DNA from 3 places in the Flectobacillus major DSM 103 genome. Region 1 is predicted to be linked to each of the others. Evidence: riboswitches for the same ligand, from Rfam matches in the RefSeq annotation. Region 1 holds a riboswitch; each other region holds the start of a gene.
The links. Region 1 has a riboswitch for cobalamin ahead of FLEMA_RS73550 (TonB-dependent receptor plug domain-containing protein). Riboswitches for the same ligand answer to the same signal wherever they lie in the genome.
Positions count from the first base shown of each region.

Region 2: it holds a riboswitch for cobalamin, as region 1 does, so the genes downstream of both, FLEMA_RS0108560 (TonB-dependent receptor plug domain-containing protein) here and FLEMA_RS73550 (TonB-dependent receptor plug domain-containing protein) in region 1, are expected to answer to the same signal.
Region 3: it holds a riboswitch for cobalamin, as region 1 does, so the genes downstream of both, metE (5-methyltetrahydropteroyltriglutamate--homocysteine S-methyltransferase) here and FLEMA_RS73550 (TonB-dependent receptor plug domain-containing protein) in region 1, are expected to answer to the same signal.

Region 1 is NZ_KE386491.1:4,521,138-4,525,879, reverse strand. Features, by position in the region: gene FLEMA_RS73550 (TonB-dependent receptor plug domain-containing protein) at 1-1,785, opposite strand, end outside; cobalamin riboswitch at 1,916-2,127, opposite strand; gene FLEMA_RS0150605 (GSCFA domain-containing protein) at 2,214-3,176, shown strand; gene FLEMA_RS73545 (DUF4136 domain-containing protein) at 3,266-3,802, opposite strand; gene FLEMA_RS73540 (Hint domain-containing protein) at 4,105-4,742, opposite strand, start outside.
Region 2 is NZ_KE386491.1:1,636,143-1,640,884, forward strand. Features, by position in the region: gene FLEMA_RS0108550 (GH92 family glycosyl hydrolase) at 1-1,422, opposite strand, end outside; cobalamin riboswitch at 1,859-2,063, shown strand; gene FLEMA_RS0108560 (TonB-dependent receptor plug domain-containing protein) at 2,299-4,266, shown strand; gene FLEMA_RS0108565 (DUF6580 family putative transport protein) at 4,490-4,742, shown strand, end outside.
Region 3 is NZ_KE386491.1:1,770,240-1,774,981, forward strand. Features, by position in the region: gene FLEMA_RS0109270 (ribose-phosphate pyrophosphokinase) at 379-1,320, shown strand; gene FLEMA_RS0109275 (50S ribosomal protein L25/general stress protein Ctc) at 1,405-1,971, shown strand; cobalamin riboswitch at 2,212-2,409, shown strand; gene metE (5-methyltetrahydropteroyltriglutamate--homocysteine S-methyltransferase) at 2,598-4,742, shown strand, end outside.

The DNA of each region.
Region 1 (4,742 bases):
AAATACATCGTTGTCATAATAGTTATCTTTTCGTTTGCCAATCATTCGAACCGTAGCGTTGATAACTAACTTAGAAGAAAGCTGATGCCCCAACACAATATTCATTGCATTGTTGGGTCTACGAATTAGGTTTTGGTATGTTGTATCTTTGCCCGAAGCCAATCGAGTTGTTAATTCGCCTATTTGATGTGTATAATTGGCCGACAAGCTCCATTTTCGCCATTGTGCCTTGGCATCTAATTCTAAGCCACGGCTCGATTGTTGATTAAAATTAATATACTGTCCATAAGGGTCAACATTGATAGATTGAAAAATAATCACATCGTTTACTTTGGTATTAAAATAAACCGCTCTGATATAACTTTTTTGGTCTTTGCTAAATAGCTGTACACCAGCTTCCAATGTTGTCGACTTTTCGGGTTTTAAATCCAAGTTACCATAAGGAGAATACAGTTGGTAAAGCGTTGGAGCTTTGAAGCTCGACGAAATATTGGTTAGTACTTTTACTTGCTGATTTAGTAGAATATATGGATTGATAGTATAGGTAAAATTAGTACCATACAATGAATGTTTGTTATAACGCCCTCCTATTTCGGCCCCAAAAATCCCTAATTGGGTTAGTGATAACGACGAATAGGCACTCCAGATATTGATTTTAGCCAAATCATCAGATAGTTCGGGTTGCTGGTAAGGCCCATATTCACTTACCGAAAAATAGCTTTCATTCATATTTTGTCGGCGGTAATCTGTACCAATCAACAAATTGGCTTTTTTCGTGAGGTTCAACGAGGTATATAATTCAAAAAAATTGGTTTTGGCTTGGTAAATACTTTTCGAATATTTGTCAAAAGCATCGGGAGCTACAAAGCTAGAGTCGTTGATATAGCTTCTTTTGATGGTATTGAGATGTGTATTAAAATACCATGTTAGGGATTTTAAAGCATAAATAGCTCCAATTCCTAACTGGTCACTTTTGCTGGTGGCCACAAAATCTTTGTCGTCGCTAAATGACCCATTGTCGATGTCGGCACGATAGGTTTCATGGGTATAATATATTTTTGAGCTAAATTGTTCTGTCCATTTTTGATTAGACTGTACCCTAAAAGCATCCTGATTAAAGCTATCTTTTTCATTGGTATTTTCGCCCGTTTTGGTAGAAGCTTGCGAAAATCCCTTTGAATATAACTTGGTATAGTTGACCGAATAATCTAGTTTTTTTGACAATGCACCGTCGATACTCAAAGCCCCTTTCCAAGTTCCAAAACTCCCTGCTGTCAGATTAGCCCCAACGGCATAACTTTTATCGGTATTTTTTTTGCGAATAATATTGACTACCCCCGCCACAGCATCCGAGCCATACAAAGTAGACTGCCCTCCTTTTAGGATTTCGATTCGCTCTATTTGGTCGATTGATACCAAATTCAAATCAAAATAGTTGCCAATAGTCGAAGGGTCGTTGAGGGGTACGCCATCTATCAAAACAAGAGCATACCCATTACTCATTCCTCGTATGCTAATTTCTTGATTTGAACCCAAGCTCTGCTGCGAGCCAACCACCTGCAAGCCCCCTTGCTGATTAAGTAATTCGGTGAGGGTTTTACCGCTATTTCTTTCCAATATCTCCTTACTAATTACTGTCAATACCTTCCCTGTTTGTATCTGTTTTTGAGATACCTTATTGGCTGTAACTATTACTTCGTCGAGGTTTTGATTGGCTTGTTCTTGGGCTATTGCTGCCGATACAAAACAAAAAATACAAGAAAGAACACCTAAAAATTTAAACATTGAATGATTATATTGCTTTTCACATGTTTTTGTTGGAATTAATACATAGGTATACTCCAGAAACAAAAGTATTTTGTGAAAAATGAAAAGAAAAGCGAACGCTCGGACAGGATTCATCCACCGTAAATCATCCCAAGAATAGACCAAGGTAGGTCTCCTGACTTATTTCATCGATTTCCAGCCTTCCCGCCTACAAATTTGGCAGTGGCAATGAGGAATGAATTCGACTTTTGTATGAAACTTACAGTTGCGGGGACAGTCCAGGTTTTGCACCTAATTCCCTATTAAGCTTTGAAACTTCGTAGCAATGAAGCATAAAGCACCTTAATCTAATACAAAGGTAATTAATTTGAATAAGCAAACACTAACATCCATGCAGGTCTATTTGCTAAGTATCTATATTTGTAGCTCAATTATCAAACACAATCATGGAATTCAGAACCAATATCAAGCTCAAGAAATCGGCCAATCAACTTTCATTGCAGTCGCGTGTGCTAACAATCGGCTCGTGTTTTGCCGAAGTCGTTGGAAATCAATTGAGCCATTACAAAATACAGACACAGGTCAATCCTTTTGGTACTTTGTTCAATCCTATGTCTATTTTCAAATTACTCAATAAGCAATACACACAGGCCGACGAGCGGTTATTTGTCCAGCATTCGCAAACTTGGTTTCATTATGACTTTCATTCGCAGTTTTTTGGTTCTACACAAGAAGAACTACGCACCCAACTAAATACTTTTTTGAGCCATCAATCCTTAGCTCAGTACGACTACCTGTTGATTACTTTTGGTACATCGTTTGTTTACAAAATGTTGACATACCCGACGTATGTGGCCAACTGCCACAAAATGCCAGCCTCATTATTTGAAAAAGACCTCCTTAGTGTCAAGAGTATCTGTAAAGGTTTTGCCGAGCTTAACCAACAGTTATTGGCTATCAATCCTGATCTAAAGATTATCATTACGGTGTCGCCTGTTCGACATACCAAAGACGGTATTCCCGAAAATCAACTATCAAAATCTATCCTCCGAACAGCCTGTCATTACTTGAGTACCGACTACCCTAATGTTGAATATTTCCCTTCTTACGAAATAATGATGGACGATTTGCGTGATTATCGTTTTTATAAAGCCGATATGATTCATCCTAATGAAGTAGCTGAGCAGTATATTTTTGAGCAGTTTGCGAAGGTTTATTTCAATGAAGAGCTTCACAAATTTGTACCAAAATGGCAGCAAATTCAGCGAGCTTTAGCTCATAAGCCTTTCAATAGCCAGTCTGAGGCTCATCAAAAATTTCTTAAAAATCTTCTTGATGAACTTAACTCGATAAGTCATTTGGTAGATATTTCTTTGGAGAAATACATGGTAGAAAAACAGCTATTATAAATGCCAAAAAAAACCCCAACGGATGGTTGGGGTTATCAGAGCTTCAAAGTTAAATAGTTATGCGAGATTTAGTTGAGTAAAAACTGGTACTAATTACGTAAAGCCACATATTGATGAGCCCTTACGGTATAATTGTTAAAAATTGCTCTGGTAATATTTTTTAAGGTTTTATCCTCTAATTTTCTGCCTTTAAAAACCTCCGAGGCATAGCCTGTCCAAAAGGTTTTTTGTGTATTTTGGTCAATTAAATTAATAATAATAATTCCATTTCTAAGCTTTCGACGATGCAGTTCTGAACTTTCTGCTGATTGCAACAAACCATTGTACACTTTTGTAACTTCTGGTAGTTTGATATTCTTATCGAACACTGAGTAGGCTATCAAAACATCTGCATTTTGGGTAGATTCTATATAACCTCTTAGCTTCATTTGCTTTTCTATTTCATCTTCAATCATTGAAGCATTGGGCAATGTAGCCACAGAAGAAGTGTTTTGAACTACTGTAAATGTTCGATAATCTTCATGTTTTTCAAGAAAATCTTTATTCGCCTTAACAGAAACTATTTCCCGAGTACACGATGTGCTCAAAAGCCCAGCAAATAATGCCGTAACTATGATGCGCTTCATTTTTAAGATTGTTTTTGGATGTTAGCCAATTGCTTAGCTGTTACAAATGTAATAGCTTTTTCAGAATAAATATAATTTTAACAATTTTTTTTTTAACTATTGTAATGAATATTTTACAACAAAATACAGCCACAATACTTAAAAAACTGATATACAGCTATATAAAAAAATAAATCCCTTCCCCAGAGGAGAAAGGATTTAAAAATTATCCAAAAACAATCTCAAAAAAATTAAGTCCCTTTCGGTAAGTTCAGCAAACGGCTTTCACCTTCTGGTGGCCTTGAGCTGCTCAACTATTTTACTTATTTTTCTAATACCACAATCGAGTTGATGAGGTAATTATCTTTTGTTGTGAGTAGGTTATATACCTTCTCTACTTTGCGAAAATCTGCTTTTGTTGCAAATACCTTATAATTTGTAAATGATTTATTATCAGTGTTGTACATCAATACTTGCTCACCAACCTTTAGGTTACCCATTTTAGTTGTACCGGCAGTTGTCATAACAGGGTGATTGGCAGTAGCTTCTAATTCGACCAACTGGAAATCGTTGTTGGTAGATGCGTAAGCATCGTCGGTAGCACTTACCAACAAAGCTTTTACCAATGGAAACTGTTTGTTTTCATGAACTTGTACTTTATCGACGATTGTTTTTTCGGCCATCTTCGTTTTGGCATTATAGGCCATTACTTGGTCGCCGACTTGTACTTGGTCGATAGCCTTTGCCGAGCCATCGGCCATGGTCACATTGGCCGAAGCAGGAAAACAATATTCGTATTTGTCTTCATCGCCATGTCCACTTCCGCTAGCCCCACCCGTAAATTCTTTGGCCAACACGAAAGCTACACATGAAGAAAAACCCATAATTGCTTTTTCACCATCTTTGAGGTCGTCGATATATTTTCCCCATACCTCTTTTTCAGCTAGTGGGTTTGGTACTA
Region 2 (4,742 bases), 2.9 Mb from region 1:
ACGAGCAGCATTTTCGTTGATTTTTACGTCGTATGGCACATAGCCCAATTTATTATAATACTGTACACCCTTGCGGCCAACCGAGCTAAGAGGGCCTTCTGTTTCTGAGTTTTTCAATAAGGCTTCGTACAAAGTATTAATATCGAAGCCTCTAACACCTTTCAAATAAGCATCGGCAATAAGCGATGCCGAGTTTGAACCAATCATACAATCACGGTGGCCGGGGCTTGCCCATTCAGGCAAAAAGCCACTTTCTTTGTAAGCATTGGCCAAGCCTTCCATAATTTGTGAATTTAGGGTAGGGTGCATCAGGTTGAAGAAAGGAAATACTGCCCGGAAAGTATCCCAAAAACCATTGTCGGTAAACATATAGCCTGGCAAAATTTTTCCATTATAAGGGCTATAGTGAACTACTTTTCCTTGGGCATCTATTTCATGGAATTTTCTAGGAAAAAGCATTGTACGGTACAAACACGAATAAAATGTACGGGTTTGGTCTACGCTACCGCCTTCTACCAGCATACGGCTAAGGGCTTTATTCCAAATATCTTTGGCTTTTTGCTTAACGGTATCGAACGAGTCGTTGCCAATTTCCTGCAAATTACGTTCAGCTTGTTCGGCACTAATAAACGACGAAGCTATACGAGCATGTACTTTTTCGCCAGATTTAGTTTTAAAACCAATAACCGCCCCAACGTGGTTGTCGCTGAGTGTAAGTGTATTGGACAACAGTTCTTTGGGTTTCCAAACGGCTTTAAAACTAAAAGATTTGTCAAATTGGATAATAAAATAGTTTTTGAAATTATCGGGTACGCCTCCACTATTTTTGGTAGTATAGCCAATAATAGTATTTTTTTCAGGAATAATCTTGATAAAAGAACCCTTGTCGAGGGCATCGATAACCACATACGAGCTATCAGATTTGGGAAACGTAAATCGCATCGAAGCCGCACGCTCGGTAGGGGCTATTTCGGTAGTAACATCGTGGTCGGCCAAATACACGCTGTAGTAGTAGGGTTTTGATACTTCTGCTTTGTGCGAAAACCAGCTAGCACGTTCGTCTTCTTGAAAACGAATTTTACCTGTAATAGGCATAATTGCAAACTGGCCGTAGTCGTTTATCCACGGGCTAGGCTGATGCGTTTGCTTAAAGCCCCTGATTTTGTCGGCATCATAAGTATAGGCCCATCCATCGCCCATTTTGCCAGTTTGTGGCATCCAAAAGTTCATACCCCAAGGCAAGGCAATTGCAGGGTAGGTATTTCCAGTGGAAAGGCTTGGCTTTGATGCAGTACCCATCAGCGGGTTAATCCATTCTACGGGGTCGGTTACTTTGCTAACATACTGGGCTTTGAGCGGTACAGCAAAAATAGCAAAAATAAAAAGGGTTAAAAGTTGGTTTTTTCTAAGAAAATTGGACATTTTTAAAAGAATTTCAAGTAGGGTGAAAATAATTTATTCAGATAAAATTATGCTAACCTATCAATCGGTATTCAAAAGGATAAATATAGGAGAATAATTTGAAAAGCTTATCAGCATCTGTGTCTGGCAGGGCTAATAAATAATCCTGTAGCAGCAAAATAACCTGGAGAAGTACTACTTTACAATTGAATTTAATGTGCTCATTAAGAACCAATACCAAATAATAAAAATAGCTATTTAAACACGATTTTGAGTATAAATACTTATTTTATATCTAACTATTTATACTCAAATTTGCATTATTAAAGTGCTTTTGTCGAATTGAAACAAGACTTTACAGAACCACCTTTGTGGTTATCATAATAATATTTGGTGTAGTTTGGATAGCGTAACCTATAAAGGTGTACGCTATTTTTTTTTGTGATAATTCATTTGTACTTTTGCGACAGTTTCTGGTGCTTTATGTTTATTTCATGATAAACCTCAAAGCTTAATAGGGAATCTGGTGCAAAACCAGAACTGTCCCCGCAACTGTAACACTCATTATTGTCAACTCATCCCTCATAACCACTGAAGCGTTTTCGGGAAGGTTCGGGTTTGACGAGTGAAGTCAGGAGACCTGCCAAAACCATTCTTGATTTGAGCTTACGGAGGATGAGCAAAGGTTGAGCGTTCGCATATTTAGTTTCACTTTTTCTTTTTTACAAATCATCACTTCGTAGTGATACAACGCAATAAATTCAGTTCCCGACAGAAGGGATTGGTTTGGGCTAACAATATGCCTTTAGGGGCTGTTTTGGAGCAAATATCCCAATCGTTTGGTCGAAAGAATGATTTTTTTCGGGTAAAATAGAAAAATGGAATTTCCCATTTCTCATGTTTATTCAGTCAAAATTTTTCAAAAACAGTACATTAGTCCTTTTGGGTTTGCAGGCTTCTCAGGCTTGGGCTCAACAAGAAAAACCCGCTAGCTTATTGGATGAAGTGGTAGTAACCACTAGCAAATACCCACAAAAGCAGTCGCAAACAGGTAAAGTAGTTACTATTATTTCGCCTGAGATTATTCAAAAAAGTAGTGGCAAAACCATCGGTGAGTTGCTCAACCAGCAGGTTGGCCTAACCGTAATTGGTTCGCAAAATAATTTAGGAACAAACCAAGATATTTATCTAAGAGGTGCAGGAAGTGGTTATACCCTTATTTTGTTGAACGGAACGCCTATTTACGATCCTTCTAGCTCGTCAAATGCTTTTGACATCAACCTTATTCCTCTCGACCAAGTTGAGCGTATCGAAATCCTTAAAGGTGGCCAATCAACCTTGTACGGTTCGGATGCTATTGCTGGGGTTATCAATATTATTACCCACAAACAACAAACTCAGCCAATTAAAGCCAATATTGCTGTAGCAGGCGGAAGCTACGACACCTACAAAGGAAATGTAGGCTTGAGTGGTCATGCCAACAAAACCAACTATTCGGTACAATATGGCTATTTGACTTCTAAGGGCTTTTCGGCTGCCAAAGAACCTACAGGAGTTACTGGTTATGACCGTGATGGAATCAATCAGCATAATTTCAATGCTTTTGTAGAGCAACAACTTACTCAAAAACTCACTTTAAAGCTTAATGGGGCATTTAATCGTTATAAAACAGACTTAGATGCAGGGGCTTTTAAAGACGAAAAAGATTATACATTTACAAGCAAAAACGTATTGTGGGGCGGTGGTTTGGTGTATGAGTTGGGCAAAGGAAAGCTTACTGTAAACTATAACCAAAATACTACTGAAAGAAAGTATCTCGACGATTCTGTTCATGTAGAAAAAGATGCTTTTAATAAATTCTCGGATGGTTTTTATAAGGGTAATGCTCAATTGCTAGAAGCGTATGCCAATTTTGGACTTAACAACCATGTAGAATTGTTGGTAGGAGCCGAAAACCGTTGGCAAAATACCGACCAAACGTATTTGTCTATCAGTGCTTATGGCCCTTACGAAAGCCCTGCAATTAATTCTTCAACGGCCAAAATCAAATTATTTAGTGGCTATTCTTCATTGACGTTCAAAAACCTAGGCATTTTTGGGGCAGAGCTTGGCGGTCGTTACAATAATCACTCTATTTATGGCGATAACTTTACTTATAATATCAACCCATACATTTTAGTAGCTAATCAGCTCAAGGTGTTTGGTACGTATTCATCTAGCTTCAAAGCCCCTTCTTTGTACCAATTGTTTTCGCCTTATGGTACGCCCGACTTGAAACCAGAAGTAGGTAAAACGATAGAATTTGGTTCGCAGTTTTTTACCAGCGACCATCGTGGAAATGTCAGAGTGGTGTATTTTGACAGAAAAGTAAAAGATGTCATTGCCTATATTTCTATCAATCAAGACCCTTGGGGACGATATGTGAATTTCAACGAACAAAAAGACCATGGCTTGGAGGTTGACGGACAGTACTCAATTGGAAAAGCTACTCTTATAGCCAATTATACGTATGTAGATGGAAAGGTTTTGGCAAGAATGACTTCAGGTAAAGATACTACTTATGCTAATTTGTTCCGTCGTCCGAAGCACTCATTCAACGCATCGCTATCGTATCAAATCTTGAAAAGCTGGTCGGCACAGGCATCTGTTCGTTCAGTTAGTAAAGCCGCTAGTGGGCCTTACGACGACGCTGCTGTAACCTTAGGCTCGTATACCACTGTAGATGTTTACCAAGAATACCGCTTCAACAATAGTTTGAAAGTGTTTTTAGATATAAAAAATATTACCAATAAGGAATATTACGATATTCCAGGCTATAACACACGCCGCCGCAACTTTATGATTGGAGCTTCGTATCAGTTCTAACATACCAGTTGCTATGAAAACTAAAGAAAATAAAGTATTGCCCTTGCTGTTTGCCTCGAAACCTATTGAGTTGTTAACAACATAAAAATAATACTTGTTTTTACCTCTATTCCTATCAGAAAAAGTAAAAGGTGTGGCACACAACGATACTTTTTCGACTCCCTTTGTGCAAGCAAAGGGAGTTTTTAAAATCCATTTTGTTATTAAAAATAAAGATACAACCATGCAAAAATCGCAATTAAATCCAAAAATGTCTGTTTTACTAGCTATTATCGTTATGGTAGCTTCTATGCGGCTTATCAACTCGTCATGTATTCATCCTTTAAGCAACTTTACGCCGATTGGGGCAATGGGCTTATTTGGAGGAGCGTATTTTTCACAAAAGTGGAAAGCATTTTTGTTTCCCATACTTACACTACTTATTTCGGACTTGGTAATTAATAATTTTATTTTTGAAGGAAAATACGGTGTAATGT
Region 3 (4,742 bases), 2.8 Mb from region 1:
GAATATGTTAGATCTTGGATCTGTGATGCCAGAATGATTGAGCGTAACGCCTTTTATCCCTATCTCACAATCCAAAACTTTTTATATATTCTTAAATCTTGATAATCAGTTGTCAGCTATTTTGTTGTAAAAGTCCTTGTTTTAGGTAATATAATACAGGATTTAGAGATAGAGCATTGGATTTTGGCTTGTCAATGAATTTTTGTTGGGAAAATTTAAAAAACTCTTGGCAAAAGAGTATAGAATATGGCGTAAATTTCGTACTTTTGCGGAAAATTTTAAATCGGGCGACAGAGAAATGATACCAAGATTAAAGATGATTTTTTCGCTTGGAGAGGCACTTTTTTCTTAGGGCATAACTCTTTCCTCACAATAAAAATGGCTTCCATAAATCAAGTTAAAATTTTCTCAGGGTCTTCTTCTGAATATTTAGCTAAAGAAATTGCAAAGTATTTTGGAAAAGAATTAGGCTCAACTACAGTACAAAAATTTTCAGACGGTGAAATGTCACCGAGCTTTGATGAATCAATCAGAGGATGCGATGTTTTCTTGATTCAGTCAACATTCCCACCTGCCGATAACCTGTTGGAATTGTTGTTGATGATTGACGCAGCTCGTCGTGCTTCGGCACACTATGTTACGGTTGTGATTCCTTATTTTGGGTATTCTCGCCAAGACCGCAAAGACAAGCCAAGAGTAGGTATCGGTGCCAAATTGATTGCCAATTTGTTGACTGCTGCAGGTGCTGACCGCCTTATGACACTTGATTTACACGCTGGACAAATCCAAGGATTCTTCGACTTTCCAGTTGACCATTTGGAAGGAACAGCTATCTTTGTTCCTTATTTGAAGTCGCTAGGTTTACAAAACCTTTTGTTTGCTTCGCCCGATGTGGGTGGGGTGGTTCGTACTCGTAACGTTGCCAAGTCGTTCAATGCCGATATGGTAATTTGCGATAAACACCGTAAACGTGCCAACGAAGTTGCTTCAATGCAATTGATTGGTGATGTAACAGGTGCAGATGTAGTGTTGGTCGATGACTTAATTGATACCGGTGGAACTATGTGTAAAGCTGCTCAGTTAATTATGGACAAAGGTGCAAAATCTGTAAGAGCTATCGTAACGCACCCAGTGCTTTCTGGAAAAGCCTACGATAATATCAGCAACTCGGTATTAACCGAATTAGTAGTAACTAATACTATTCCGTTGCAACAAGAATGCGACAAAATTAAGGTACTTTCTGTGGCTGAATTATTTGCCAAAGCCATCGGAAGAATCCGTGACCATGAGTCTATCAGTTCATTATTCATAAAGCACTAAGAATATTCTGAGGTGCAAATTTATTTTAACCGGTTACTAGAAGATAGCTATCATGTGAAAGGCTAGTAACATAATATCACTCAAATGAGAAAGATTGAAATTGTAGGTTTCAGAAGAGAAACCCTTGGTACTAAGTCGGCAAAAGATTTGCGTAACGAAGCTTTAGCTCCTTGCGTATTGTATGGTGGAAAAGACCAAGTACACTTTGCTGTACCATTGATTTTGTTCCGTGACTTGATTTACACACCCGAAGTAGCGGAAGTTGAATTGAACATTGAAGGCGAAATCCGTCGTGCTATCTTGCAAGATGCTCAGTTCCACCCAGTAAATGAAAGTATTTTGAACGTAGATTTCTTGGAAATCGTTGATGGTAAGCCTATCAAAATCGATGTTCCTGTAAAAGTAATCGGAAATGCTCCTGGTGTTCAAAAAGGGGGTAAAATGGTTCAAAAATTGCGTAAAGTAACTTTGAAAGGTCTTGCTGAAAACATTCCTGATTTTGTTGAAGCTGACATCACTGGTTTAGACTTGGGACAAACTATCAAAGTTTCTAAATTGAAAGTAGAAGGTGTTTCTATCTTGAACAACCCTTCAAACCCAGTGGCAACTATCGATATCCCACGTGCATTGAGAGGAAAAATCAACTCTTAATTCACCAAAGTTTCAAACTGATAGATATTCAAAATGCCGTCTCGAATGTATTTTCGAGGCGGTTTTTTGTTGTATTATCTAAATGGTTTTTCTATAAAATTTGGATTTTATGGTATTTGTAAAGATAAAATATCTATTAATCAATTATTTTTTTGTATAAATATCTAAAATTGACACAAAAACCAGAATATATATAAATTGTATTTTATACTCTTCTAACTTTGTCGTATCCTTTTGGTACACATCAATCGGAATATTAGTATCAAAGGCAGCTTTGATTGAAAAAGGAATCGTGTGAAAATCACGAACAGACGTGCTACTGTAATTAACCGTTCAGCCATGAACAAATCGTATGCAAGAATCCATTGTTCTATTCAGAATGAGAAGGAGCGTTACGATGTTATAAGTCAGGAGACTTGCTAATATTCTCAATGACAAAACTCTCACGAACAGAGTATTGGACACGCATTGGTTTTTCTTATTTTATCGGAATGCCATAACCACGCTTCAGGCTTGGCTGGTAGGCTTTTGCCCAATAAGTAAGTAAAATCTGGCTTTCAATTAAACTAGGTGAAGGAATTGGCGTGTGCTAAAATGTTTTTGTTCATTTCTAAACATTTTACAACATGATTACTCACAACCTTGGCTATCCTCGTATTGGTAGCAAAAGAGAATTAAAACGTGCCTCTGAACAATACTGGGCTGGCACTATTACCAAAGAAGAATTAGCATTGGTAAGTCGTCAAATAAGAACACAAAATTGGAAAATTCAGCAAAATGCTGGTATCGAATTGATTCCAAGCAATGATTTTTCGTTGTACGACCACGTTTTGGACACTTCGCTGATGTTAGGGGCGATTCCCGAACGCTATCATGTATTGATTGATGGAATATCGAGTAAGGAACTCGATATTTATTTTGCTATGGCTCGTGGCGTACAAAAAGAGGGCGTTGATATTGTAGCTTCTGAAATGACAAAGTGGTTTGATACCAATTACCACTATATTGTTCCCGAATTTGTTAAAAATCAAAAGTTTTACCGCTATTCTGAAAAGGCTATTATTGAGTTTGAAGAAGCCAAACAGTTGGGTATTCTTACCAAGCCTGTTTTGGTAGGGCCTGTATCGTACCTTTTGCTTGGAAAAGAAAAAGAGGAAGGCTTTAGCCGAATAGATTTATTAGATCAGCTTTTGCCTGTTTATATTGATATTTTACAAGATCTAGAAAGCCGAGGGGCTACTTGGGTACAGCTCGACGAGCCATTTTTAGTGATGGATTTGACCCAAAAAGAAAGAGAGGCTTTTGAAGTTGCTTATCAGAAAATCCGTAAGGCATTACCTCATTTAAAGATATTACTTGCTACATATTTTGAATGTTCTGGCGAAAATATCCATACAACAGTGGCCTTGCCTGTTGATTGTATTCATTTGGACTTGGTGCGTTGTCCTTCACAATTGTCTGATATTCTGGCTATTGATTCATTTGTGGCTTCCGAAAAATTTTTATCGTTAGGTCTGGTAGATGGTCGAAATATCTGGAAAAATGATTTTACAAAATCACTCAGATTTATCGAAAATGCCGTTACAGTATTGGGCGAAAACCGTGTATTGTTAGCTCCTTCTTGCTCGTTATTGCATAGCCCTTGTGATTTAGATTTAGAGAAAAACGAAGCTGTTTTGAGTCTAGAAATCAAAAACTGGATGGCTTTTGCCAAACAAAAACTTTCGGAGGTAGTGGTATTAAGCAAATTGTCAGGAGCATCAACTTTTGCCGAATACACCAATCAATTGCTTGAAAATCAGCAAGCTGTAGAAAGTAGGAAAGTGTCGGCCTTGATTCACCGCCCAGCCGTAAAACAGCGAGTGGCCTCAGTACAGAAAGCCGATTTTAGTCGTGAAAAAAGCTTTGCCGAACGTCAGGCTATACAATTAAAAACCTTGAATTTACCTTTGTTTCCAACTACCACGATTGGCTCGTTTCCTCAAACAGCCGATGTTAGACAGTTAAGGGCAAGGTATAAAAAAGGAGAAATTTCGCATGAAAACTACGTGAAGCAAATAGAGGATGCTATTGCCCTGTCGATTGAGTGGCAAGAAGAAATCGGTTTGGATGTATTGGTTCATGGCGAATTTGAGCGTAACGATATGGTCGAATACTTTGGCGAACAGCTTTCTGGCTATGTATTTACCCAAAATGGTTGGGTTCAAAGCTACGGAAGCCGTTGTGTAAAACCTCCTGTAATTTATGGCGATGTAGAACGTCCTGTACCAATGACAGTACAGTGGTCGACTTTTGCACAATCCAAAACACAGAAATATGTAAAAGGAATGCTTACTGGGCCTATTACGATTTTACAATGGTCGTTTGTAAGAGACGACCAGCCTAGAAAAGATACAGCGTATCAGATTGCCTTGGCGATTCGTGATGAAGTAGTAGATTTGGAAAAAGAAGGTATCAAAATTATTCAGATAGATGAACCTGCCATTCGTGAGGGCTTGCCATTGCGAAAAGCCAATGCCGAAGCTTATTTGAACTGGGCTGTTAATGCTTTCCGTTTGAGTGCTTCGGGGGTAAGAAACGAAACTCAGATTCATACTCACATGTGCTATTCTGAGTTTAACGATATTATCGAACATATTGCAGCCTTGGATGCCGATGTGATTACGATAGAAACGTCTCGTTCACAGATGGAGCTATTAGATGCCTTTGCCGAATTCAAATATCCTAACGAAATTGGTCCTGGGGTTTATGATATTCATTCGCCACGTGTA